One region of the Dickeya dadantii NCPPB 898 genome, then DNA from elsewhere that is predicted to be linked to it. Evidence: predicted binding sites of a transcription regulator. Region 1 holds the regulator's gene; each other region holds the start of a gene.
What was found. Region 1 encodes CRP, which controls carbon source genes, mostly activating them, when cyclic AMP is high. Its sites were predicted from a motif close to ATGTGANNNNNNTCACAT; they were not measured.

Region 1 (5,626 bases):
ACTTCGCCGGTACGGCACGCTGGCCGCGGCGTATTCGCCGGGCTGGCAAACCCGTTAACCGTCACCCGTTATCACTCGCTGATTCTGGAAAAGGATTCGCTGCCTGATTGTTTTGAGGTGACCGCCTGGACCGAGAACGACGCCGGAATCGATGAGATCATGGGTGTGCGTCACCGCTCGCTGCCGCTGGAAGGCGTGCAGTTCCACCCGGAAAGCATTCTCAGCCAGCAGGGACACCAGCTACTGAGAAATTTCCTTGATTTATAGGTGGATAGCGGGCGCAAATCCGGCATTACCGGATTAATGATTGCGTATTTTTGATTTTTTATGCATATTTAATGACTATATTTTCACTCGAAAACCACGGATATCACAACGGGGCAGCAAATGGCGACAGAGAAAGCAGCAGTAACACGGGATACTTACGATAAGGTAATTCTTCCGGTTTATGCACCCGCGCAGTTTGTGCCGGTAAAAGGCAAAGGGAGCCGTGTCTGGGATCAGCAGGGCAAGGAATATATCGACTTTTCCGGCGGCATCGCGGTAACGGCGTTGGGGCACTGCCATCCGGCGCTGGTGGCGGCGTTGAAAGAGCAGGGCGAAACCCTGTGGCATACCAGTAACGTGTTCACCAACGAACCGGCGCTGCGTTTGGCCACCAAACTGATCAATGCCACCTTTGCCGACCGCGTCTTTTTCGCTAACTCCGGTGCGGAAGCCAACGAAGCGGCATTCAAGCTGGCTCGCCATTACGCCATTACCCGCCATAGCCCGTACAAGACCAAGATCATTTCGTTTTATCAGTCGTTCCACGGCCGTACGCTGTTCACCGTTTCCGTCGGCGGCCAGCCGAAATACGCCGATGGTTTCGGCCCGAAACCGGCGGACATCGTGCATGTGCCGTTCAACGATCTGGACGCGGTAAAAGCGGTGATGGATGACCACACCTGCGCGGTGGTGCTGGAGCCGATTCAGGGCGAAGGCGGTATCACGCCCGCTACGCCGGCCTTCCTCAGCGGCGTGCGCGAGCTGTGCGATCAGTATCAGGCGCTGCTGGTATTTGACGAAGTGCAGTGCGGCATGGGCCGCAGCGGCAAGCTGTTCTCTTATATGCATTACGGCATCACGCCGGATATTCTGACCACCGCCAAAGCGCTGGGCGGCGGTTTCCCGATCAGCGCGATGCTGACCACGGAAGAGATTGCGTCGGTGATGGCGGTCGGTACTCACGGCACGACCTACGGCGGCAATCCGCTGGCCTGCGCGGTGGCGGAAGCGGCGCTGGATGTGATCAACACGCCGGAGGTGCTGTCCGGGGTGGTGGATCGTCATGCGCGCTTTGTGTCTGCGCTGGAGCGCATTAATGCGCAGTACGATATTTTCGACGAAATCCGCGGCATGGGTCTGCTGCTGGGCGCGCAGCTGAAACCGGCCTGGCATGGCCGCGCCAGGGATTTCCTGGCCGCATCGGCGGACCTGGGGTTGATGATTTTGGTGGCGGGGCCGGACGTGATCCGTTTTGTGCCGTCGCTGGTGATTACTCCGGAAGAGATCGATCAAGGCATGGCGCTGTTCGGGAAAGCAGTGGAGCAGGTGGTGAAAGGCGCGTAAGCCACGGCTTTTCTCTGCACTAAAACGACAAGAGCGTGCCTGGGCACGCTCTTTTTGATCCGGCTGATTTTGATCCGGTGGATGATAATCAGCGGGTGCCGTACACCACGATGGTTTTACCGTGGGCGGAGATCAGGTTCTGATCTTCCAGCATCTTCAGGATACGACCGACAGTTTCGCGGGAACAGCCGACAATCTGACCGATCTCCTGCCGGGTGATCTTGATTTGCATGCCGTCCGGGTGGGTCATGGCGTCCGGTTGCTTGGCCAGGTTGAGCAGGGTTTGCGCGATACGGCCGGTTACGTCGAGGAACGCCAGGTTGCCGACTTTCTGCGAGGTCACCTGCAGGCGTCGCGCCATCTGCGAGGACAACCGCATCAGAATATCCGGGTTGACCTGAATCAGCTGGCGGAATTTTTTATAGGAAATCTCAGCGACTTCGCAGGCGGTTTTCGCCCGGACCCACGCACTGCGTTCCTGACCATCTTCGAACAAACCAAGTTCGCCGATAAAATCGCCCTGATTCAGATAAGAAAGAATCATTTCCTTGCCTTCTTCATCCTTGATCAGCACGGCAACCGAGCCTTTCACGATGTAGTAAAGCGTCTCTGCTTTTTCACCCTGATGAATCAGAGTGCTCTTCGATGGGTACTTGTGAATGTGGCAATGAGAAAGGAACCATTCGAGAGTCGGGTCTGTTTGCGGTTTGCCGAGAACCATTCGCTGTTATCCTCTGTTGTAATTCACTGCGCAAATCACAGGGCTCAGAGTTCCCTGTACGGCGTGATAACATAGTTATAATTCAATTCCGTCCTGGCGGAATGACGTCAGGGAATATACTGAGGCTGTCTATAACCGTCATACTTCAGGCTGCAGGCGCGTTGGCTTTCCTGCAATCGAATTATTGAGGGTATATCGGATGACGCCAGTAAGCCGGCGGCTGGTCAGGCAGAGGCTCAACGCACACCGGTTTACGCCTTCGTTTGTAACACAGGTTGAGTGTAGTGTCTTGTGTTGTCTCGCTTCAGCATGATTAAGCTCTGATTATCAGACTTTTTTATACATAAGCGGTGTAAAATTTCAAAAATAATTGATTGAGGGCAAACTTATGCAGGCTCGGGTGAAATGGGTTGAAGGGTTAACGTTTCTTGGCGAGTCCGCGTCCGGACATCAACTGCTGATGGACGGCAACGCCGGCGATAAAGCGCCCAGCCCGATGGAAATGGTGCTGATGGCGGCAGGCGGATGCAGCGCCATTGATGTGGTGTCTATCCTGCAGAAAGGCCGCTACGATGTGGCGGACTGCGAAGTGCGCCTGACCTCTGAACGCCGTGAGGAAGCGCCGCGTTTGTTCACCGCCATCAACCTGCACTTTATCGTTACCGGCAAAGGGTTGAACGACAAGGCCGTGGAGCGTGCGGTGTCGCTGTCGGCGGAGAAATACTGCTCCGTGGCGCTGATGCTGGAGAAAGCGGTGACGATCACCCACAGCCACGAAGTGATCGCGCTCGACTAAATCGTCAGGCACGCGGCGGCGAGTTTCGGTGCTCCGCCGCGTCGCTTAGTCAATATGGTTGCCTTCTATTAATCGCTGCACCAGCGGCATCATGATCAGTTCCATCGCCAGCCCCATTTTGCCGCCCGGCACCACCAGCGTGTTGATGTGGGAAATGAACGAGCCCTGCAACATCGCCAGCAGGTAAGGGTAGTCAATGTGGTCCAGCCCCTGAAAATGAATCACCACGAAACTTTCGTCCATTGACGGAATGGCTTTGGCGGCGAACGGGTTAGAGGTATCCACCGTCGGCACGCGCTGAAAGTTGATGTGGGTGCGGGAAAACTGCGGGGTGATGTGGGTGATGTAATCCTCCATCGAACGCACGACGGAATCCATTACCGCCTCGCGGGAGTGACCGCGCTCGTTGATATCGCGCACCAGCTTCTGAATCCACTCCAGGTTGACGATCGGCACCACGCCGACCAGCAGGTCGACATGCTGCGCCACATCGTGCTGGTCGGTGACCACGCCGCCGTGCAGCCCCTCGTAAAACAACAGGTCGGTCGGTTCCGGCATCGGCTCCCAGGGGGTGAAGGTGCCGGGCACCTGATTGTAGGGAATCGCCTCGTCGTAGGTGTGTAGGTATTTGCGGGTCTGGCCGGTGCCGCTGAGGCCATATTCGATAAAGGTGTGTTCCAACTGGCAGAAATCGTTCGCTTCCGGCCCGAAATAGCTGATGTGGCGCCCCAGATCCCGCGCTTTGCGGATCGCCATGTCCATTTCCGGCCGGGTATAGCGGTGATAGCTGTCGCCGTCCACCAGCGCGGCGCGAAGGTTCAGTTGTTGGAAAATCTTGCGAAACGCCAGGCTGGTGGTGGTGGTCCCCGCACCGCTGGAGCCGGTGACCGCGATAATCGGATGCTGGTGCGACATGAGTGTAACCTCCGGTGAATGGGGCAACCTCTGGTGAACGGCGCCAACTCCGGTCAGAGATATCTGATAATTGTTAGCATGTTTATACCGTGGTGACACGCCAATTTACGTTTTTAAGCGATTGATTCAGGGCTGATACCGTTCACCGCTGCTGAGCTGGTTGCGGGGCATGATATTGACGGTTTCATGCAGTTCCGACCACACCAGTACCACGTCGCCCTGCGCCAGTTGCTGGCGTATATCAGCCACTTTTTCTTCCAGCGTTCGCTCCTGCTCGCCGTAGTCGGTCCCTTCGCGCAGGACGAACGATTCAATCAGATTTTGCAGCGTTTCCGTCGCCAGTTCTTGCCAGGGAATGATCATGCGTTCTGCTCCAGATAAGGGGTAAACCAGTCGGGAATACGGTGTTCCAGCCACAGTTCGGGTTTGCGCCACGATCCGCCGACAAAACCGACATGGCCGCCGCATTCCGTCAGTTGATAGTCGATGTTGGCCGGCAGTTGCGATATATCGGGGATCACGGCCGGCGTCATGAACGGATCGTCTTTGGCCTGAATGATCAGCAACGGCTGGCGGATGTGCGACAACTGCGGCAGCGCGCTGCTGCGCCGGTAATACTCCGTTGCATCGGTAAAGCCATGTAGCTGGGCGGTGATCAGATCATCAAATTCTCTCAGGCGGCGTACTTGTCGTAGCCTCGCGGCGGAAACGGGCAGGCAATCGGGGTAGACGGAAAGCTTGCGCAAAGCGCTGCGGCGCAGCAGATTAAGCAGATACGATTGGTACACGCGGGAAAACCCGTGCTCCAGACGGCGGCTGCAAGGCTCCAGCATCAGCGGCGCGGAGACGATCGCCGCGGCGTTCAGCGTGCCGGGCGCGTCCTGACGGCTCAGCAGGCAGGCCAGCATGTTGCCGCCCAGCGATACTCCGACCGCCGCGGTGGGGGCGGCACCCAGCGTCTGGTTCAGCCAGTGCAGGAAATAGCGAGCGTCCTCGGTTTCGCCGGCGTGATAAGCGCGCGGCAGACGGTTGGGTTGTCCGCCGCAACCGCGAAAGTGCATCACCACCGCCAGCCAGCCGCGCCGCTGACAGGCGGCCATCAACCCGTGGGCGTAAGGACTGTGAAAACTGCCCTCCAGCCCATGAAACAGCACCACGCGAGGTTTGTGCTGCGCCTGAGTCGGCGCTTCGCTCCAGGCGAGATCGACAAAATCCCCGTCCGGCATAGTCAGTTTCTGCCACACCGGCTTCAGGGCCGGATGGCGGCGAAGCAACCGCGGCAGCAAGGTCTGCAGGTGCGGGTTGCGCACGCCCGGTAAAGGCTGAAAACACGTGCCACGCTGAGAAGAATTATTCATAACCAGAAAGCCATGATGAAAAGGTGCCGTGATAGCCGTTGCGGCACGGTGAAAAGCTTGTCTGCATCACACCGCGCTGCTAGGTTGTGACGTCCCTTCCGTTAAAGGATTGTCGTTTCATGGAGCACTTCAGCCTGTTTCTTTCGATGCTCGGTTTTTTGTGGGTCGCCGCTATTACGCCCGGCCCTAATAATATGCTACTTACCGCCTCCGCCGCCAATTTTG
Region 2 (5,626 bases), 2.0 Mb from region 1:
TATTGGCGAAGCGCGCCGGCTGCCCTTTAATATGAATTTCTCCCTGTGACGGCGTGTAATTGCCGCTCAAAATTTTCAGCAATGTGGATTTTCCCGCGCCGTTTTCCCCCATCAGCGCATGGATTTGTCCGGCATGGCAGTCGAAACTGATGTCATCCAGTGCCTTGACGCCGGGAAAAACCTTGCCGATCCCGCGGAAGGATAAATAAGGTGACTGTACGGTCATTTCAGCATCCTCAATGGTCTGCGCCGCCATGTATGACGGCGCGGCCAGTGTCCGCCCCCGCCGGCTAAGGCGGGATTGGACAAAGTTCATTACATCAGGCCTTTCTTCTGCAGTTCGGTTTTGAAGTTATCGCGGGTGATCAGCACCACGTCGGTCACTTCGGTGAATTTCTGCGGCTCGACGCCTTTGGTCACCCAGTCATGCAGCATCTGGATGCTCTTGTAGCCGTGCACGTCCGGGCTGGGCAGCAACGAGCCGTAGAAGCCGGTCGGCTGTGCCTTGGACAATTCGCTGACCGCGTCCACCCCGTTGATGCCGATGCCGATTACATTGCCGGCCTTGAATCCCTGCCCTTCAGTCGCCCGCACGCCGCCCAGCACGGTGTTGTCGTTCATGCCGACCACCAGCCAGTTTTTCACGTTCGGATGCTGCACCAGCAGCGAGTTGGCGGCGTCGAACGCGCCGGGGATATCATTGGATTTGGTGGGTACCTGATAGATCTGTTTTTCCGGGAATCCGGCCGCTTTCAGCGCGTCCATCGAACCGGAAGTACGGCGGCGGGCGGTATCCAGCTCGTTGGCGGTGATCGCCATGACTGCCGTTTCCTGCAGTTTCCAGCCGCGTTTCTGCATCTCTTTCCACAGCTCCAGCCCCTGACGCTCGCCAATCTTGGTGGCGGCCATCATTACCAGCGGTACGCTGTCCATCGGCTGCCCTTTGGCGTTGACGAACTGATCGTCCACCGCGATCACTTTCAGGTTATAGCTGCGCGCTTTGGCTACGATGGCCGAGCCCAGCTTCGGGTCGGGGGTACAGATGACAAACCCTTTGGCGCCGCTGGCCGCCAGGCTGTCGATAGCATTGAGGGTCTTTTCGCCATCCGGTACGGCGATCTTGATAACGTCAAATCCCAGGTCTTTACCGGCTTTGTCAGCGAACCGCCATTCGGTCTGGAACCAGGGTTCTTCCGGCTGTTTGACCAGAAAGCCCAGCTTCATGTTTTCCGCGATAGCTGATTGTGACATAACCGCGGCCAGGCCAATCGCTGCCAGAACCTTAGTGAATTTATGCATGGTCTTCTCCGCTCATTGTTATCTTTAACACGCTGGCAACCGGGGATGCCCTCACGTGTGTAAACGCTCCCAGCAAGATATTCCTTTTTGTAGCGATGAAAAAACAAAGAGTTATTGTTATTCCATCCTCCACTTTCCTTCAGACGCGTAAGTTGTAGCTGTTATTTTCATCACGAAGAGAGAGCATTATCACATTCAGAAACTACAGCCGATTCGTACATAGATTCAGCGAATTTAACCAGCCATTAACTTATGACCGCCATCACAAAACTCCTGTTTGTGACAGAAAAATGCATACTTCCAGCCAACCGCTCCTCACGGCGCCAGAACGGCCTGTCTATCGTAAACAGCGTGATCCCTACGATTAACAGGAGCAGCAACGATGAGTGCGGGCGCCATTACTCTCGGTCTTGATTTTGGCAGCGATTCTGTCCGTGCGCTGGCGGTGGATTGCCGCAGCGGACAGGAGCTGGAAACAGAAGTGGTTTACTATCCGCGCTGGCGCCAGGGACAATATTGTCACCCCGCCAGCAATCAGTTCCGCCATCATCCGCTGGATTACATCGAATCGCTGGAGCTGGCGATCCGCGCGGTGGTGGCGCGGCTTACTCCTGAGCAGCGCCAGCAGATAATCGGTATTGGCGTCGACTCGACCGGATCCACCCCGGCGCCGATTGACGAACAGGGCAACGTGCTGGCACTGCGTCCGGAATTCGCGGACAACCCCAACGCCATGTTCGTGCTGTGGAAAGACCACACCGCGATTGACGAAGCGGAAGCCATCAACCAACTGTGCCGCAGCGGCCAGTTCCCGGATTACACCCGCTACATCGGCGGGGTGTACTCGTCGGAATGGTTCTGGGCCAAAATTCTCCATATCAGCCGGCAGGATCCCTCTGTGCGTCAGACGGCGGTATCCTGGATAGAATTATGCGACTGGGTGCCGGCCCTGCTCTCCGGCACCACCGCGCCTGACGCCATCCGCCGTGGCCGTTGCAGCGCCGGACACAAATCGCTGTGGCATCCCGACTGGGGCGGCCTGCCGCCAAAAGACTTTCTGCAGGCGCTCGACCCCTGCCTGACCGAAAAACTACAGTATCCACTGTTTACCGATACCTGGACCGCCGATCGTCCGGTCGGCACGCTGACGCCGGAATGGGCGCGTCGGTTAGGCTTATCGGAACAGGTCGTTATCGCCGGCGGCGCCTTCGATTGCCACATGGGCGCCGTCGGTGCCGGGGCGCAACCCTACACGCTGGTCAAAGTGATCGGCACCTCGACCTGCGACATTGTGATCGCCGATGCGGATCGAGTCGGCGACAAAACGATCGCCGGGATCTGCGGCCAGGTGGACGGCAGCGTGGTGCCCGGTTATATCGGTCTGGAAGCCGGGCAATCCGCCTTCGGCGACATGTACGCCTGGTTTGGCCGCGTGCTGGGCTGGCCGCTACAGCTGGCCGCCCGCGAACACCCCGACTGGCAGCCGCAGCTGGAACAGCTGCAATCCAGCCTGCTGACGCAGCTGACGCAAGCCTGGGCCGACGCCCCGTCGCTCGATCACCTGCCGGTGGTGCTCGACTGGTTTAACGGCCGCCGTACACCGTTCGCCAACCAGCGACTCAAAGGGGTGATCACCGATCTCAATCTCGGCACCGACGCGCCGGCGCTGTTTGGCGGGTTGATCGCCGCCACCGCGTTTGGCGCCCGCGCCATCATGGCCTGTTTCGAATCTCAACAGATCCCGGTGGAAAACCTGCTGGCGATGGGCGGCATCGCCCGTAAATCCACCACCATCATGCAAGTCTGCACCGACGTGATGAACCGCCCGATGCAGATCGTCGCGTCGGATCAATGCTGCGCACTGGGCGCCGCCATCTTCGCCGCCGTAGCCGCCGGCGTTCACCCGGACATCCCGATCGCCCAGCAGCATATGGCCTGCGGCATCGAACGTACCCTGATGCCCGATCCGAAACGAGTCGCCCGTTATCAACAGCTGTACGAACGTTATCAGCAGTGGTGTCGGCTGGCGGAGCCCGCCTACAGCCCCCAGACCGGGGCAGACCATTGAGCGTTTGCCGAACATCACTTTTACATCCCTTTGGGAACCCAAACAGGAGTCATCATGGAACAATTTAAGCCGCTCGAAGTCTGGTTTGTGATTGGCAGTCAGCATCTTTATGGCCCGGAAGCGCTGCGTCAGGTGAAAGAAAACGCCGAAAAAGTGGTGAATGGCCTTAACCGTGACGCCAACCTGCCGGTGCGGCTGGTACTTAAACCGCTGGTCAAAACTCCGGATGAAATCACCGCGCTGTGCCGCGACGCTAATTATCAGGATAACTGCATCGGGCTGCTGGCCTGGCTGCATACCTTCTCGCCCGCCAAAATGTGGATTGGCGGTCTGAGCATCCTCAACAAACCGCTGCTGCAGTTCCATACCCAGTTCAACGCCGATATCCCCTGGGACACCATGGACATGGACTTTATGAACCTGAACCAGACCGCCCACGGCGGGCGTGAGTTCGGTTTTATCGGCGCGCGCATGCGCCAGCCCCATCAGGTGGTGGTCGGCCACTGGCAGGATCGTCACGCCCATGAGCGCATCGCCAAGTGGATGCGGGTGGCGGCGGCGTTGCAGGAAAGCCGTCAGCTCAAAGTGGCCCGTTTTGGCGATAACATGCGGGAAGTGGCGGTCACCGAAGGCGACAAAGTCGGGGCGCAAATCCAGTTTGGTTACGCGGTCAGCGCCTGGGGGCTGGGAGACCTGGTCGGCGTGGTGGACGATGTCAGCCAGGGCGACGTGAATACGCTGATTGAAGAGTACGAAGCCAGCTACACCCTCAGCGAAGCGCTCAAACTGCATGGTCCGAAACGGCAAAATCTGCTGGATGCGGCCCGCATCGAGCTTGGGCTGAAACGTTTTCTCGATCAGGGCGGCTTTAAGGCTTTTACCACCAATTTCGAAAACCTCTATGGCCTCAAGCAACTGCCCGGCGTGGCGGTGCAACGTCTGATGCAACAGGGATACGGTTTCGGCGCCGAAGGCGACTGGAAAACCGCCGCGCTGCTGCGCGTAATGAAGGTCATGGCGCAGGGGCTGCCCGGCGGCACCTCCTTCATGGAGGATTACACCTACCATTTCGCGCCCGGCAACAATCTGGTGTTGGGCGCCCATATGCTGGAAGTGTGCCCCAGCATCGCCAGCGAGGAAAAACCGCTGCTGGATGCACAATACCTTGGGATCGGCGGCAAAGCGGATCCGGTGCGATTGATCTTCTCCGCGCCGGCCGGAGCGGCGCTGAACGTCAGCGTGATCGATCTGGGCGATCGTTTTCGCCTGCTGGTCAATCAGGTGGATACCGTCGCCCAGCCGCATCCGTTGCCGAAACTGCCGGTCGCCCGCGCACTCTGGCAGGCGCAGCCGTCGCTGGAAACGGCAGCCGAAGCCTGGATTCTGGCAGGCGGCGCCCACCATACCGTGTTCACCCAATCGCTCGATCTCGATTATCTGCGGCTGTACGCTGACCTGCACAACATCGAATTGACGTTGATTGATCAGGGCACCACCCTGCCGGCCTTCAGAGACGGGCTGCGCTGGAACGAGCTGTACTACAAACTGTGCGGGCACCGGGCATAATAGCGGCGCTCCGTTAAGTCACCCATCATGACAACCCATGCCGGCACGCTGGTGCCGGCAGTTAGCGATTTCAGTTATTGTATTCATGTCGACACATCCAACCTGGCAATACGTGATATTCCGAATAATGAAATAAAAATCGCCATTATTCCGCCTGAATATCATCGTATTTAAATGAAACAAAATGTTTTCATTAATATGAAAGGAAATAATAGCGCAGCAAAAAAATGTGACACAGATCGAATGGCTAGCATGAAAAACGTCATAATATGAATAAAATGTTAACCGGCGTATTCCAGAATTTTCTATTGCTGTATTTTTAACCGCATTGAAATTAATGGGGTGTGTTAATTAACTCAATGATAAAGCTACGATATTCGGCATCAGTAAGAAATGAAGTAGATTTATGCCTTTTTATTACGGTTGACTATTATAAGCTGCGCTTCTGAATTCAGTGCTGGACAGAACCGCCGGAGCGAATATACTGAATTCCCTTTAAACTCTATTTGATTATTTTATGCAAATGAGTGTCTACGAATATTTATTGAAATTCAGAAAAGTGAATACGTTGGAAAGTCTTGAGAAATTATTTGACCATCTGAACTATTCTCTTACTGACAATCACGACATCATCAATATGTATCGTGCCGCCGATCATCGCCGCGCGGAATTAGCCGCTGGCGGAAAGCTGTT
Region 3 (5,626 bases), 880 kb from region 1:
GACAGCCACATCAAGAACCTGCGCCGCAAGCTGGAAATGTTCGATCGGGAAACCTCGTTTATCCGCACGGTGTACGGCATCGGTTACCGCTGGGAAGCGGCCGTCAGCCAGGAAATCTAGGCGCCGGCTTGTCGCATGCGGCAAGCCGTCAAAGAAACTGTCCGACTCGGTTAAAAATTTGCAATTTTCTCTCAGCTTCCAACTGCTATAACTTAAGTATTCACGTTGCGGGACAACATGCGCCGGCAACGTGGGGGATGGCGGGTATAGCATACTCATTAAATAAAATAATCATGATGAGGGTAAGCATGTCGGGATTAGTCAATGGCAAATGGGTCGATGGCGATGTAGCGGCCGAAGAAATCAAAGGCGGCGCGTTTCACCGTCAGGAAACGCTGTTTCGCGCAACGGCGCTGGTGCCGGAAGCCGGGCGTTATCAACTGTTCGTCTCGTACCTGTGCCCGTGGGCATCCCGCACGCTGATCTACCGTAACCTGAAAGCCTTACAAGACGTGATAACACTGTCGGTGGCGGAACCCCGCATCGGCGAACAGGGTTGGGAATTCAGCACCCCGCAGGATGCCGGCGATAAGATAGCGCCGGTGCGTTACCTGCACCAGCTCTACACCGCCAGCGAGGCGCACTACACCGGTAAAGTCTCGGTGCCGGTGCTGTGGGACCGTAAAGAAGGCCGCATCGTGAATAATGAATCGTCGGAAATCATTCGCCTGCTCAACCACGCCTTCAATGACCTGACCGGCAACCGGCTGGACTTTTACCCGGCGGCGCTGCAACCGGAAATCGACCGCTGGAACAGCCTGATTTACGACAACATCAACAACGGCGTATACAAAACCGGTTTCGCCAAAACCCAGGAGCACTACGATCAAGCGGTCACAAACCTGTTTGCATCGCTGGATACGGTGGAAGCTCATCTGGCCCGCCACCGCTATCTGGCGGGCGACGCGCTGACCGAAGCCGACTGGCGGCTGTTCGTTACGCTGGTGCGTTTCGATGCCGCTTACCACGGCGCGTTCAAATGCAACATCCGTCGTCTGGAAGATTACCCGCACCTTTCTGGCTACCTGCGCGAGCTGTATCAGTGGCCGGGGGTCAAAGAAACGGTCAAGCTGGACCACATCAAAGCCGGTTACTACAGCATCCGTTGGCTTAATCCCACCGCCATCATTCCGAAAGGGCCGCTGGTGGACTTCGAGCGCCCGCACCAGCGCGAACTGGTCGGCCCGTCCGCCGGTATCCGCACCGCCTGATCGCCGCCGACGGCCGGATTGTCGTCCGGCCATCGGCAGCCCGGCGCGCCAATAGGCTTACTTTTTGTAAGCTGACTACTGATTTTTCCCGCCGTTGGCGTTAGAATCTGCCGCCTTTACTGTTCCCGCCCGGGAACAGCCTGACCTGTGATCAGACTTGAGAAAACACCATGTTCAAACCGGAATTACTCTCTCCGGCCGGTACGCTGAAAAATATGCGTTACGCCTTTGCCTATGGCGCTGATGCGATTTATGCCGGCCAGCCCCGCTACAGCCTGCGCGTGCGCAACAACGAATTCAACCACCAGACGCTGGCGCAAGCCATCAGCGAAGCCCATGCGCTGGGCAAAAAATTCTACGTGGTGGTTAACATCGCGCCCCATAACGCCAAACTGAAAACTTTCCTGCGCGATCTGCAACCGGTGGTCGAAATGAACCCGGACGCGCTGATCATGTCCGATCCCGGCCTGATCATGCTGGTGCGGGAAAACTTTCCCCATATGCCGATCCACCTGTCGGTACAGGCCAACGCCGTTAACTGGGCGACGGTGAAATTCTGGCAGCAGATGGGGCTAAGCCGGGTGATTCTGTCGCGCGAGTTGTCGCTGGAAGAAATTGCCGAAATCCGCGCCCAGGTGCCGGAAATGGAACTGGAAATCTTCGTCCACGGCGCGCTGTGCATGGCCTATTCCGGCCGCTGCCTGCTGTCCGGTTATATCAATAAGCGCGACCCGAATCAGGGCACCTGCACCAACGCCTGCCGCTGGGAATACAACGTGCAGGAAGGTAAAGAGGACGCCGTCGGCAACATCGTACACATCCACGAGCCGATTGCCGTCACGCAGCTCGACGCCGCCGTTCAAGTGGAACCGACGCTGGGTATCGGCGCGCCCACCGACAAGGTATTCATGCTGGAAGAGAAGCAGCGTCCGGGCGAATACATGAGCGCGTTTGAAGACGAACACGGCACCTACATCATGAACTCGCGCGACCTGCGCGCCATTCAGCACGTGGAACGACTGACCACCATGCAGGTTGCCTCGCTGAAAATCGAAGGCCGCACCAAATCGTTCTACTACTGCGCCCGTACCGCGCAGGTGTATCGCCGCGCCATTGACGACGCCGCAGCGGGCAAGCCGTTCGACCCAACGCTGCTGCAAACGCTGGAAGGGCTGGCGCACCGCGGTTACACCGAAGGCTTCCTGCGTCGCCACGTCCATGAGGATTACCAGAATTACGACTACGGTTATTCGGTGTCGGACCAGCAGCAGTTTGTCGGGGAATTTACCGGCGAGCGGCGCGACGGGCTGGCGGAAGTGGCGGTCAAGAACAAGTTCTCCCGCGGCGACAGCGTGGAAATGATGACGCCGGGCGGCAACATCCAGTTCACCATCGATACCCTGCTCAACACGAAAGGTCAGGCGATCGATGTCGCGCCGGGTGACGGTCATACGGTGTATCTGCCGGTGCCGGACGACATCGCGCTGGAATATGCGTTGCTGCTGCGTAATCTGCCGGGCACCAACACCCGCAATCCACACGCGAAATAACAAAAAGGTGACACTATCGTACCAATTGTGACATTTTTTAGAATCAGATCACATCAATGACCTGGCTAACTGGTTACTATTGCAGCGCTGAGAAAATACAAAACGAAAAATAAGCGTAGTTATGCTACTAGGAACCACCTCCTTGGCCAGCTCAATCTCCCTTGAGCTGGCTTTTTCTTTGGTGGTTATTCCCGCTTCAGGCGCGGGCTGTTGACCAGATAAAGCGTGATCACCAGAATCAGGATCGCCCCGGCATAGATGAACGTATCCGCCGGGTTTTTATGGTCGACGATAATCAGCCGCACGATGGCGGTAATACCGATGTAGATAAAATAGCGCAGCGGGAAGTGATAGCCGGACAGGAAATACTTCACGATCAGCGCCAGAAACTCAAAGTAGAGAAAATAAATCACCAGGCTTTCGATCAGCATATAGGACGACTCTTTCTCATTGCTGACCAGCAGTACCGTCGCCAGATGCCAGGTCTCCTTGCCCAGAAAGATCACCAGAATCACCGCCAGCACCAACAGGCCGAAATTGAGTATGGTCTGCAACCCTTTGGCAATCATGACCGCACGCGCTGAACCCGCCATGAACATCTCCTCAACAATATTATTCAGAGAACAATTATTCAGAGAACAACCCGAATTATTCAGAGAACAACACGACTCAGAAAAAACATCACCCCAGAATCCGGCGTTCAATAGCCCTGCCCGCAGGCAATAATCTGACGCAGATCACAAAATTACCGGGTCATGAACAGGCTGTCTATGCAATATTTTTACCCATTCGCCAATTTATCCGCGAAGTTACGCCGGCAATGAGCAAGCGCCGCCAGAGATCAACCTGCATGCATGGCACATGACATGCGCAACGCCACCGTGAGGTCACGCACCGACATGAACAATCCGCTCTCCGTCTGCGCCGAAATGGTTTTCCCTGAACTCCCGTTCATCGAACGCGTCAGGCATATTCATGCGTTGGGTTTCGGCGTTGAAATGTGGAGCTGGGAACACAAGGACCTCACCGCACTGGCGGCTACCGGCGCCCGCTTTACCTCCATGTCCGGTTTTCTGGCCGGGAACCTCACCGATAGTGAAGGGATCCGCCGGCTATTAACCACCGCTCGGGCGTCGCTGGCCGCGGCCGACAAGCTGGATTGTCTGAACCTTAATCTCACCGGCAGCGTGCTGGATGCCAGCGGGTTGCCGGTAACGCCGGTTGATACCCTTACCGGCTCAATGTGGTTAAACGCCGCCGCCGCGCTGCATGAGGTTGCCCGCCTGGGCGAGCAATACGGCCGCGTTTTTACGCTGGAAAATCTCAACGTGGATGTCGACCACCCGGGAACGCCGTTTGCCAAAGCCAGCGAAACGTTCGCGCTGGTTGCCGCCGTCAACAGCCCTTACCTGAAGATGAATCTCGACCTCTATCACGCACAAATCGGCGAAGGCAATCTCACCGAGCTGATTCGCCGCTGTCACCCCTTTATCGGGGAAATCCAGGTGGCCGACGTACCGGGCCGCCACCAGCCGGGAACCGGCGAGATCAATTACCGGTACATCGCCAGAACGCTGCATGAGGTGGATTACCGCGGGCCGATAGCGCTGGAAGGGTGGGCGCAGGGAGATGACGCAGAGGCGTTAGAACAGTTTCGGGCGCATTTCACGCTGGGCTGATTCGCCCGGCCGGCGTCCAGCACACCGGCATCGCCGTCGTGGAGTTGCCAGCCTGATTTGCTGTAACACCGGATTTGCTGCGATCCCTCTGTTCTGTCATACGCATTTCCTGTGATAAATCTCGCATTTCCAAAACGTACCCAGAGAGTTCAGTAAAGTAATCGATTACTTTCTACCTGAAGGCACTTTGTAATCGATTACTTTTAAAAGGCGGGAGAGTATGGATTCTTCAATTATGAGTACCGAATTAAAAACATCACTGCATAAACTGCTCGTTCCCCGGTTGTCGTTCATGATGTTTATGCAATTTTTTATCTGGGGAAGCTGGTCGGTCACGCTGGGGCTGGTGATGACGCAGCACAACATGTCCTCATTGATTGGCGACGCTTTCTCGGCCGGGCCTATCGCCTCCATCCTGTCCCCTTTTGTGCTCGGCATGCTGGTTGACCGCTTTTTCCCTTCGCAGAAAGTGATGGCGGTGATGCACCTGGCCGGCGCGGCGATCCTGTGGTGTGTTCCGCAGGCGCTGGCAAGCGAAAATGGCGCACAGCTGATTGCACTGCTGTTCGCCTACACGTTGTGTTACATGCCGACGCTGGCGTTGACCAACAACATTGCCTTCCACAGTCTGGCGAGTGCGGAAAAAACCTTTCCGGTGGTTCGCGTGTTCGGCACGATAGGCTGGATTGTCGCCGGGATCTTGATTGGCGTTACCGGCATTGCCGCCAGCGTGATGATTTTCCAGCTTGCCGCGGTGTGCTCCGTCATTCTGGCCGTTTATAGCCTGACGTTGCCCCATACGCCGGCGCCGGCCAAAGGCCAGCCGCTGGCGTTGCGCGATCTGTTCTGCGCCGACGCCTTCGCCCTGCTGAAGAAAAGTCATTTTCTGATTTTTTCCGTCTGCGCCACCCTGATTTCCATTCCGCTGGGTACTTACTACGCCTACACCGCGTCATTCCTCGCGGATCTCGGCATTAAAGACGTCAGCACGGCGATGTCGTTCGGCCAGATGTCGGAAATCTTTTTCATGTTGATTATCCCGCTGTTGTTCCGCCGTCTGGGCATCAAATACATGCTGCTGATCGGTATGCTGGCGTGGTTTCTCCGCTATGCGCTGTTTGCCCTT
Region 4 (5,626 bases), 2.0 Mb from region 1:
GAACCAGTGACATACGGATTAACAGTCCGCCGTTCTACCGACTGAACTACAGAGGAATCGTTGGAACGGGGCGCATAATAACGAGGTCTGCCGTGCATGTCAAAGGTGTAAACCACATTTTTGACGCGTTTGGCGAGGGAGTGCGCAATATCTCGACTTTTTCACACGATCGTCTTGATTGAACTGCGTTTTACGTTATGTCGCGGTGGTAAAACAGCGGGCCGGCAGTCGCGCGATGCTGCCGGCCCGGCGGGGTTATTGCAACCGCAGTTGCAACTGGTAACGGTAGCGCGGGGCGGTCAACAGGAAGTCCGGCGCGACGCTCGGGCTCCAGGAGTCGTCGCCGCCGATGCCCATGTGGAAGCCGTCGAGATTGAGCCAGGTGCCCGGCTCCGGCTGCAGCAGATGCTGGTGGGTGCAATCCATCAACTGTTGCAGGCTGTAGCGGCTGATGCCGAAATGGAAATCGCCCTCGATAAGCCAGTCGCCGTAGCGCAATTCCCGGGTGTGGCAGCGCAGGCCGTTTTCCGACGGGAAAATGTACGGCGTGTGCATCGCCTCCAGCGGTTGCTGCCAGCGGCCGTGCAGTGCGGCGAGGCGGCGGTCGGGGTAGTTTTCGTGCGGGCCAAGGCCCAGCCAGCTTACCTGTGGGTTGACCGCCGCCAGTTGGCCGCAGAGGCCGATGCGCGCCAGCGGCGGCAGGTGACGGGCAACATCTACCTCTACGCTGACCGTCAACACGCCTTGCGCGTCAATACGCCACTGTTTACGGCTGATGAACAGCGTCTGTTGCTGGTAATGACCGACGTGTTCGGTGGTGATCAGCACGCTGTCGCTGAGCGTGTCGGCGCGGATCTGCCGGCAGTCGGTCTGGTACTGGTACAGTCCGGCCAGCTTCCAGCGTTCCACCCAGGCGTTCGGGTCGATACGGTCCACTTCGCTGATGCCGATGTCGTTATCCAGCGGCGCGCGCGTCAGATTGTCCTGTAGCGGGCTTAACAGCTGCGGCTGCCCGTCGCGCCACCACTGCGTCAGCAGACCGCTGCGTCGGTCGAAGCTCCAGCGTTGCTGGTCGTGGATGATATCGAAATGGTCATCATCCCGAGTCAGGGTTGGACAGGCACCGTCGTCGCGGTGTGGCGCTGAATGCGCCAGCGGCATCGGCAACGGCCATTGATCCCAGGCGCAGCGGTGTTCGGCGGGCGACCAGTCGGTCGCGTGCGGCTGAACCACCTCCACCGTCAGCCACATATCGGCGTGGTGTTGCGGCGCAGGCAGTTGATCAAGCAGAGTGAGTGTCTGGCAGCCCTGCGGAGCGACAGTAAGCGGTACCACGCCCGACGCCAGTTGCACGTCATCCTGCATGATGCGCCAGCGCAGTTCCTCGTTATCGCTATGACGGAACAGGTATTCGCTAGTGACGGTCAGCGTAAGCGGGGCGCTTTCATGGCGGGTGAACTGGAAAAACTGCTGGGCGCGCTGGGCTTCATACAGCGCCGGGTGCGGCGTACGGTCGGGAAACACCAGACCGTTGAGGCAGAACTGACGATCGTTGGGTTTATCGCCGAAATCGCCGCCGTAGGCCCAGTGCGTTTTACCATCCTGCTCACGTAGCAGCGCCTGATCCACCCAGTCCCAGACAAAGCCGCCTTGCAGACGCGGATGCTGGCGAAACGCCTGCCAGTAACGGTCGAATCCGCCAAAGCTGTTGCCCATGGCGTGCGCGTATTCGCACAGGATCAGCGGCCGGTTTTCTCCCGGCAGACCGATCCATTTTTTTATCGACCACTTCGGTACCGCCGGGAACGGCTGGTCCTGATCCACCCGGGCGTACATCGGGCACAGAATATCGGTGGCGGGCGTGTTGGCGCCGCCGCCTTCGTATTGCACCGGCCGGCTTGGGTCCTGCTGTTTCACCCACTGGTAGAGCGCGCTGTGGGTTGGGCCGTAGCCGGACTCGTTGCCCAGCGACCAGATAATGATGCAGGGATGGTTGCGGTCGCGCTGTACCATGCGGGTAACCCGCTCGGCGTAAGCCGGCAGCCAGCGCGGGTCGTCGGACAGGCGGCTCATCGGCTGCATGCCGTGAGTTTCGATATTCGCTTCGTCTACTACATACAGACCGTAGTGGTCGCACAGCCGATACCACAACGGATGATTGGGGTAGTGGGAGCAGCGCACCGCGTTGAAGTTGTGCTGCTTCATTAACAGAATATCCTGCCGCATGGTCGCTTCGTCGATGGCCTGACCACGTTGCGGATGATGTTCATGGCGGTTGACGCCGCGAATCAGCAGTGGCTGACCATTGAGCAGCAGCAGGCCGTTACGGATAGCGACCTCGCGAAAGCCGACGTCATAGGCTTCCGCTTCCGCCAGCGTGCCGTCGGCGTGTTCCAGCGCCACCACCGCCCGGTACAGATTGGGCTCTTCCGCGCTCCACAGCGCAGGCCGCTCCACCTCTATTTGCAGGTTCACCCGGTCGTGATAGGCGCCGCGTTCGTCGATCGCCGGCGTGCCAAACGGCGCGCGGCGTTCACCCACCAGTTGCCCGTCGCGCCACAGTTGCACAGTCAGTTGCCACGCCTGCGCCTGATCTTCCGGCAGGTTGGCCTGCGCTGTTACGCACAGCGTGCCCTGGGTGTAGCTGTGGCGCAGCGGGGTGGTGAGTTGCACATCGCGCAGATGCACCGCCGGTTTGTGCAGCAGATAGACATCGCGGTAAATGCCGCTCATGCGCCACATGTCCTGATCTTCCAGATAGGTGCCGTCAGACCAGCGCAGCACCATCACCGCCAGCCGGTTTTCTCCCGGCTGCAGGTAGGGCGTCAGGTCGAACTCCGCCGGCAGCCGGCTGTCCTGGGAGTAGCCGACCCATTTGCCGTTGCACCACAGGTGAAAGGCGGAGTTGACGCCGTCGAACACGATGCGGGTCTGGCCCTGCGTCAGCCAGTCGGCGTTAACTGAAAATGTGAGCGAGTAACAACCGGTGGGATTGTCTTGCGGGACGAACGGCGGGTTGACCGGTATCGGGTATTTGATGTTGGTGTAAATCGGCGCGTCGTAACCCGCTAACTGCCAGTTGGACGGCACGGTAATAGCATCAGCGTCGGTCAGGTCCTGCGTCAGCCACTGTTCCGGTACCGCTTCCGGACGTGGGAAATAGCTGAAGGTCCATGCGCCGTTCAGCCGCTGAAGCCGATCGGAAGGCTGGTCGTCACGGGCTGCGTCGAGGCCGCGCCAGCTGGAAAACGGCGGGTGTGCGTCCAGCCGGCGAACATGGGGGCAAGCCGGATTTTCCCAGTCACGTCTGGCCAGAATATCCGCCAGCGAGATGTCGGATAGAGGAGCATAAGCGGAAGCAGTGGACATAAAGCAGGCTTTCCTTTATTGGCTGAAAGTGAATGGCTGAAAGCGCCTGACAGGCGGATGAACAGGATTTGTTATCCGCTCACAATTTACTGGCAGGATCGCGGCTTGCCGCGCGTGAGTAAAGCGCAAGGGCGCCGGAAAGTGGTGTCGATCACAAAACCGGCGTCAGGGGGAATGGGTTAGTGTTGTAATTGCCGCGCCAGCGTAATCAGCTGCTGCGCAACATCCTGCGGCGACAAGGTGGAGGGTTGCCAGGCGGCGGTGGTCTGACGGGGGATCAGCGTGGTTTTCAGCCGTAGCGGAGCGGGACTGTGCTTGTGCGGGGATTGCAGGCACTCCAGCAGCCGGTTGACGCTTTCCCGGCCCAGTTGCCGGAAGTCCTGACGGATGGTGGTCAGCGGCGGCTGGAAATAGGCGCTGTCGCGGGTGTCGTCAAAGCCGATCACCGAAATCTGTTCCGGCACGCGCAGGCCATACTCGTGGATAGCCCGCAGCACGCCCAATGCCATTTGATCGTTGGCAACGGCGATGGCGGTCGGGCGAACCGAATTCGCCAGCAGCAGATGTGCCTGCTGATAACCGGCGCTGGCGCTCCAGTCGCCTTCCGCCGTGGCGCAGGGTGTTAGCAGGTGGGCGGCCAGCGCCTGTTGCCAGCCTTCGTAACGCAGCCGGGCGGATACCGAGCTTTGTGGGCCGGCAAGCAATGCGATCCGGCGGTGGCCCAGCGCCACCAGGTGATCGATAGCCAGTCTGGTGCCCTGATGTGGGTCGAATATCACGCTCGGCAGGTCGGCGGTGGGGGCGGTGTCGAGAAACAGCGCCGGTGTGGCGGCGCACAACCGGTGGATTTGCTCCGCCGCTTCCTGTTCCAGCGGCACGTTGATTATTACGCCGTCTACCCGTTGCGCCAGCAGTTCATTAACGGCGCGCTGGACGTCGTTGCCATCGACGGAGCGTAGCATGGATATCACTACGTTGAATCCCAGTTCGCTGGCGGTGGTTTTAATGGCGGCGGCAATTTGGGAAGGGGCGTGCAGCGACAGGTCGATAGTCGCCAGACCGATGGTGGTGGCACTGCGGCGCGCCAGCTGCTGGGCCACCCGGTTGGGGATGTAGTGGAGCGCGGCCATCGCCTGCTCCACTTTTTCCCGGGTACGGTCCGAGACATGGGGTGCCTGATTCAGCACCCGGGAGACGGTCTGGTACGACACGCCGGCGTAAGCCGCCACGTCATTGAGCGTTACTGGTTTCGCTTTCATGATTCTCTGTTAATCAGCCCCTGTATTGTCACCTGGCGTTATCATAACAAAGGCTGGCGACAGCAACTGCGACTGACAGAGAAAAATTACGCCGCGACCGGCGGATGCGTGACCTGCTGGTAATACCAGGCGATGGTTTTTTTGATCAGCGCATCGGTGGCATCCAGATAGGCGTCCGGTTCGGCGACGGCTTCCGGTTCCAGAATCAGCGGCAGTTCGGTGCAACCCAAAATGATTTTCTCCACGCCCCGTTGCCGCAGCGAGGCGACCACCGGCAGCAACAGCGCCCGGGCCTGCGCAATGTCGCCCGCCTTGTAGGCGTAGATGCTGTTCATCACCGCGTCCTGCTGCTCGTCGGTCGGTAATGTACAGCGCACCTGCTGGCCAGCCAGCGCGTGCTGGTAAATTTCACCGCGTACGGTGGCGGTGGTAGCCAGAATGGCGACGTGACGAACGCGCTGTTCAGCCACTTGCTGACAGGTGGCGTCAATAATGCTGATCATTTCCAACTGGGTATGCCGCTTCAAGTCCTCAAACCAGTAATGCGCGGTGTTGCAGGGAATGATGATGCAGCTAGCGCCGGCGTTCTCCAGAATCTTCATGTACTCCACCATTTTCTGCAGCGGTGAGACGCTGTGATTGAGAATACACTGGGTGCGATCGGGAATATCCGGAATAGAAACCGCGATCATCGGAATATGTTCCTGATCTTTTCTGGCCGGAGTCTGCCGGATGAGTTTTTGCATGGCATCCACGGTCGCACCGGGTCCCATGCCGCCAAGAATGCCGACTACAGGATTCACGTTTTCCGCCTCATTGCTGGTGATGTGGGAGTGGAAAAATCATCTCACAGCGCTCGGAAATGTGAATTGCGAAATTCCCATCCTCTATGTATGTTTTGCATAACATTGCTAGCGTTATGCGTATAATGCGTTTTTCTGAAAGGTGTTCTTCAATGCTGAATAACATTGAAACCAAATGGTTATACGATTTCCTCG

Region 2: a site for CRP is predicted at 1,477-1,494, ahead of DDA898_RS10825 (arabinose ABC transporter substrate-binding protein). Genes of this name have one in related genera too.
Region 3: a site for CRP is predicted at 3,547-3,564, ahead of psiE (phosphate-starvation-inducible protein PsiE). Genes of this name have one in related genera too.
Region 4: a site for CRP is predicted at 3,509-3,526, ahead of DDA898_RS07260 (beta-galactosidase). Genes of this name have one in related genera too.

What each region holds. Positions count from the first base shown of each region.
Region 1 is NZ_CM001976.1:4,332,010-4,337,635, reverse strand. Features, by position in the region: gene DDA898_RS19530 (aminodeoxychorismate synthase component II) at 1-267, shown strand, start outside; gene argD (bifunctional acetylornithine/succinyldiaminopimelate transaminase) at 388-1,611, shown strand; gene crp (cAMP-activated global transcriptional regulator CRP) at 1,700-2,332, opposite strand; gene DDA898_RS19515 (OsmC family protein) at 2,721-3,128, shown strand; gene DDA898_RS19510 (phosphoribulokinase) at 3,174-4,043, opposite strand; gene DDA898_RS19505 (YheU family protein) at 4,170-4,406, opposite strand; gene DDA898_RS19500 (hydrolase) at 4,403-5,401, opposite strand; gene DDA898_RS19495 (LysE family translocator) at 5,521-5,626, shown strand, end outside.
Region 2 is NZ_CM001976.1:2,341,325-2,346,950, reverse strand. Features, by position in the region: gene araG (L-arabinose ABC transporter ATP-binding protein AraG) at 1-226, opposite strand, end outside; gene DDA898_RS10825 (arabinose ABC transporter substrate-binding protein) at 316-1,299, opposite strand; gene DDA898_RS10820 (ribulokinase) at 1,682-3,367, shown strand; gene araA (L-arabinose isomerase) at 3,422-4,933, shown strand; gene ydgT (transcription modulator YdgT) at 5,457-5,626, shown strand, end outside.
Region 3 is NZ_CM001976.1:3,454,558-3,460,183, forward strand. Features, by position in the region: gene baeR (envelope stress response regulator BaeR) at 1-120, shown strand, start outside; gene DDA898_RS15490 (glutathione S-transferase family protein) at 309-1,271, shown strand; gene trhP (prephenate-dependent tRNA uridine(34) hydroxylase TrhP) at 1,442-2,821, shown strand; gene psiE (phosphate-starvation-inducible protein PsiE) at 3,007-3,414, opposite strand; gene DDA898_RS15505 (TIM barrel protein) at 3,676-4,500, shown strand; gene DDA898_RS15510 (MFS transporter) at 4,736-5,626, shown strand, end outside.
Region 4 is NZ_CM001976.1:1,531,089-1,536,714, forward strand. Features, by position in the region: tRNA gene DDA898_RS07255 (tRNA-Asn) at 1-56, opposite strand, end outside; gene DDA898_RS07260 (beta-galactosidase) at 256-3,369, opposite strand; gene DDA898_RS07265 (LacI family DNA-binding transcriptional regulator) at 3,549-4,628, opposite strand; gene cuyB (cysteate racemase) at 4,715-5,431, opposite strand; gene hypT (hypochlorite stress DNA-binding transcriptional regulator HypT) at 5,584-5,626, shown strand, end outside.